DNA from 2 places in the Pseudomonas soli genome. Region 1 is predicted to be linked to the other one. Evidence: predicted binding sites of a transcription regulator. Region 1 holds the regulator's gene; the other holds the start of a gene.

What was found. Region 1 encodes sigma-54, which starts transcription at its own class of promoters, with help from an activator protein. Its sites were predicted from a motif close to ANTGGCATNNANNTTGCTNT; they were not measured.
Region 2: glnA (type I glutamate--ammonia ligase) is a predicted target of sigma-54. The motif match lies at 1,138-1,157, and genes of this name have one in related genera.

What each region holds. Positions count from the first base shown of each region.
Region 1 covers NZ_CP128543.1:1,072,785-1,075,192, reverse strand. Annotated here, with positions in the region: gene lptB (LPS export ABC transporter ATP-binding protein) at 1-678, shown strand, start outside; gene LU688_RS04840 (RNA polymerase factor sigma-54) at 853-2,349, shown strand.
Region 2 covers NZ_CP128543.1:5,527,167-5,529,574, reverse strand. Annotated here, with positions in the region: gene glnA (type I glutamate--ammonia ligase) at 1-1,039, opposite strand, end outside; gene thiI (tRNA uracil 4-sulfurtransferase ThiI) at 1,443-2,408, shown strand, end outside.

The DNA.
Region 1 (2,408 bases):
CAAGTCGTGCGCGACGTCAGCCTGTCCATCGACAGCGGCCAGATCGTCGGCCTGCTCGGCCCCAACGGCGCCGGCAAGACCACCTGTTTCTACATGATCGTCGGCCTGGTCCAGGCCGACCAGGGCCGTGTGCTGATCGACAGCCTCGACGTCAGCCACCAGCCGATGCACGGGCGCGCCCAGGCCGGTATCGGCTACCTGCCGCAGGAAGCCTCGATCTTCCGCAAGCTGTCGGTGGCCGACAACATCATGGCCATCCTCGAGACCCGCAAGGACCTCGACCGCGAAGGCCGGCGCAAGGAGCTGGAAAGCCTGCTGCAGGAATTCCACATCAGTCACATCCGCGACAACCTGGGCATGAGCCTGTCCGGTGGTGAGCGTCGCCGGGTCGAGATCGCCCGCGCCCTGGCCACCGCACCCAAGTTCATCCTGCTGGACGAACCGTTCGCCGGTGTCGACCCGATTTCCGTCGGCGACATCAAGCAGATCATCCACCACCTCAAGAACAAGGGCATCGGCGTATTGATCACCGACCACAACGTTCGCGAGACCCTGGACATCTGCGAGACGGCCTACATCGTCAACGATGGCCAACTGATCGCCGAAGGCGATGCCGAGACCATCCTGGCCAACCAGCTGGTCAAGGAAGTTTACCTGGGGCACGAGTTCCGACTCTGACCGCAGGCCTGCCCGGAGCACTGGCGAATGCGCCTGATCGGGGCTTAAGTTGTTAAAGTGCTCTAGGCAAACGCTGCAATTTCAGGCATATAACTTGCTTAAAGTCGGCGCCCAAGCGCCCTACGTGTAGTGGATGGCGCATGCGCGCCGGCAACAAGGTATTAAGCCCCAGCCATGAAACCATCGCTCGTCCTAAAAATGGGCCAGCAACTGACGATGACACCTCAGTTGCAACAGGCCATCCGCCTGCTTCAGCTCTCCACCCTGGACCTCCAGCAGGAAATCCAGGAAGCGCTGGAGTCCAACCCGATGCTCGAACGTCAGGAAGACGGCGAGGACTTCGACAACAGCGACCCGATGGCGGACAACGCCGAGAACAAGCAGGTCGCCGAAGCCCAGGACAACAGTTTCCAGGAAACCTCCAGCAGCAACACGGAAAACCTCGAGGACGGCGAGTGGGCCGAGCGGATCCCCAACGAATTGCCGGTCGACACCGCCTGGGAAGACATCTACCAGACCAGCGCCAGCAGCCTGCCAAGCAACGATGATGACGAATGGGACTTCACCACTCGCACATCGGTGGGCGAGAGCCTGCAAAGCCACCTGCTGTGGCAGCTCAACCTGGCGCCGATGTCCGACACCGACCGCCTGATCGCCGTCACCCTGATCGACAGCATCAACGCCCAGGGCTACCTGGAAGACACCCTCGAAGAAATCTGCGCCGGTTTTGACCCGGAGCTGGACATCGAGCTGGACGAGGTCGAGGCAGTACTGCACCGTATCCAGCAGTTCGAGCCTGCCGGCATTGGCGCCCGCACCCTCGGCGAATGCCTGCTGCTGCAACTGCGCCAGCTGCCGGCCTCGACACCCTGGATGAGCGAGGCACAGCGCCTGGTCACCGACTTCATCGACCTGCTCGGCAGCCGTGACTACAGCCAGCTGATGCGCCGCATGAAGCTCAAGGAAGACGAGCTGCGCCAGATCATCGAACTGGTGCAGAGCCTCAACCCGCGCCCAGGCTCGCAGATCGAGTCCAGTGAACCCGAGTACGTCGTGCCCGACGTCATCGTGCGCAAGGACAGCGAGCGCTGGCTGGTCGAGCTCAACCAGGAGGCAGTGCCGAAGCTGCGCGTCAATCCGCAGTACGCCGGCTTCGTCCGTCGTGCCGACACCAGCGCCGACAACACGTTCATGCGCAATCAGTTGCAGGAAGCGCGCTGGTTCATCAAGAGCCTGCAGAGCCGCAACGAGACGCTGATGAAAGTGGCGACGCAGATCGTCGAACACCAGCGTGGCTTCCTCGACCATGGCGACGAGGCGATGAAACCGCTGGTCCTGCATGACATCGCCGAAGCGGTAGGCATGCATGAATCGACAATTTCCCGGGTAACCACCCAGAAATACATGCACACCCCACGCGGCATCTACGAACTGAAATACTTTTTCTCGAGCCACGTGAGCACCGCCGAAGGCGGCGAATGCTCGTCTACGGCTATCCGCGCGATCATCAAGAAACTGGTGGCTGCGGAAAATCAGAAAAAGCCATTGAGTGACAGCAAGATCGCTGGTTTACTGGAGGCACAAGGCATCCAGGTAGCCCGTCGCACCGTCGCCAAGTATCGCGAGTCGTTGGGGATCGCACCCTCGAGCGAGCGTAAGCGGCTGATGTAGCCCCCGGATGTGCCACAGCGTTTCAGTGGCAGGTGCAACACCTGCCTCTTTATGCACGG
Region 2 (2,408 bases), 1.6 Mb from region 1:
AAGGAATACGGATCGAGGCGGAACGGTTGCGCGCCGAGTAGGCCAGCATCACCGGAGCTTCGAAACCTGGGACCAGACGCTTGTAGGAGTTGGTCGACGGGTTGGTGAAGCCGTTCAGGGCCTTGCCGTGCTTGATGATGCCGCCGATGAAGTACAGGGCGGTATCGGACAGGCCGGCATAGCCTTCGCCGGAGAAGGTGTTCTTGCCGTCTTTCCAGATCGACATGTGCACGTGCATGCCCGAGCCGTTGTCGCCGTATAGAGGCTTGGGCATGAAGGTGGCGGTACGGCCATAGGCGTCGGCAACGTTGTGCACGACGTATTTCAGAGCCTGTACTTCGTCAGCTTTCTTCACCAGGGTGTTGAACTTGACGCCGATTTCGTTCTGGCCGGCAGTCGCCACTTCATGGTGGTGAACTTCGACGGTCTGGCCCATTTCTTCCAGTGCGTTGCACATGGCGGTGCGGATTTCGTGGTCGTGGTCGAACGGCGGAACCGGGAAGTAGCCGCCTTTCACGCCCGGGCGGTGGCCTTTGTTGCCGCCTTCCACGTCAGCGCCAGTCATCCACGAGCCTTGCTCGGAGAAGATCTTGAACATCGAGCCGGAGATGTCCGAATGGAACTTCACTTCGTCGAAGATGAAGAACTCAGGCTCTGGGCCTGCGAACACGGTGTCACCGATGCCGGTGCTCTTCAGGTACTCTTCGGCGCGCTTGGCGATGCCGCGCGGGTCACGATCGTAGCCCTGCATGCTCGACGGGTCGACGATGTCGCAGGTGATGATCAGGGTCGGTTCTTCGGTGAATGGGTCCAGCACGGCGGTTTCGTCGACCGGCATCAGGATCATGTCGGAGGCTTCGATGCCTTTCCAGCCAGCGATGGAGGAGCCGTCGAACATCTTGCCGACTTCGAAGAAGTCTTCATCCAGGCCATCGCGCGCTGGCATGGTCACGTGATGCTGAATGCCTTTGGTGTCCGTGAAACGCAGATCAATCCACTTGACGTCATGATCTTTGATGAGTTGAACCGACTTCGACATGTTGTCCTCCGGATGGTCGAGGGCGCAGTTGGCCGCTGCCCTGGAAATAAGGGTGTCGCTGGGCGCGGATAGTCGGCCAAGCTTACCTGCCTCACAAGGGAGCAAATTGCATGCCAGTGCCCGAAAATGGCGAGGGTGGGATAAAAGGGGGCGTTGGCGGGCATTTGTCCAGGTGGCGCTGATGCAGAGCGCACCCATAAGATGCGCTTTTCAGAATTGCTGCACTATTATGGTGCGCGCCCGGGGGCCTCATTGCGGGGCAAGTCGCATCGGCGCTCCGCCGTGCCACGGTACATGCGCGATAAATCCAACCCTCTGTACAAAAGTTGGTCAAAAGCTGAGCAATTTCCGCTATAATTCGCGCCCCTCATTTTCGGTAGGCCCTGGGCGCGCTGTTAAACCAATGAAACTTATCGTCAAAGTCTTCCCAGAAATCACCATCAAGAGCCGGCCGGTGCGCAAGCGCTTCATCCGCCAGCTCGGCAAGAACATTCGCAACGTGCTCAAGGATATCGATCCTGAGCTCGCGGTCGATGGTGTCTGGGACAATCTCGAAGTGGTTACCCGCGTCGAGGACGAGAAGCTCCAGCGCGAGATGATCGAGCGCCTCACCTGCACACCGGGTATCACCCACTTCCTGCAGGTCGAGGAATATCCGCTGGGCGATTTCGACGACATCGTCGCCAAGTGCAAGCACCACTTCGGCCATCTGCTGGCCGGCAAGCGCTTCTCGGTACGCTGCAAGCGCGGCGGTCACCACGACTTCACCTCGATGGACGTCGACCGCTACGTCGGCAGCCAGCTGCGCCAGCAGTGCGGCGCCGCCGGCATCGACCTGAAGACGCCAGAAGTCGTGGTGCGCATGGAAATCCGTGACCAGCGCCTGTACGTGATCCACAACCAGCACAACGGCATCGGCGGCTACCCGTTGGGTGCCCTGGAGCAGACCCTGGTACTTATGTCCGGTGGTTTCGACTCCACCGTGGCGGCTTACCAGATGATGCGCCGCGGCCTGATGACCCATTTCTGCTTCTTCAACCTCGGTGGCCGTGCCCACGAGCTGGGCGTGATGGAAGTGGCCCACTACCTGTGGAAGAAGTACGGCAGCAGCCAGCGCGTGCTGTTCATCAGCGTGCCGTTCGAGGAAGTGGTCGGCGAGATTCTCAACAAGGTCGACAACAGCTACATGGGCGTCACCCTCAAGCGCATGATGCTGCGCGGCGCGGCGCACATGGCCGACCGCCTGCAGATCGACGCGCTGGTCACCGGCGAGGCGATTTCCCAGGTGTCGAGCCAGACCTTGCCGAACCTGTCGATCATCGACTCGGCCACCGACAAGCTGGTGCTGCGCCCGCTGCTGGCCAGCCAC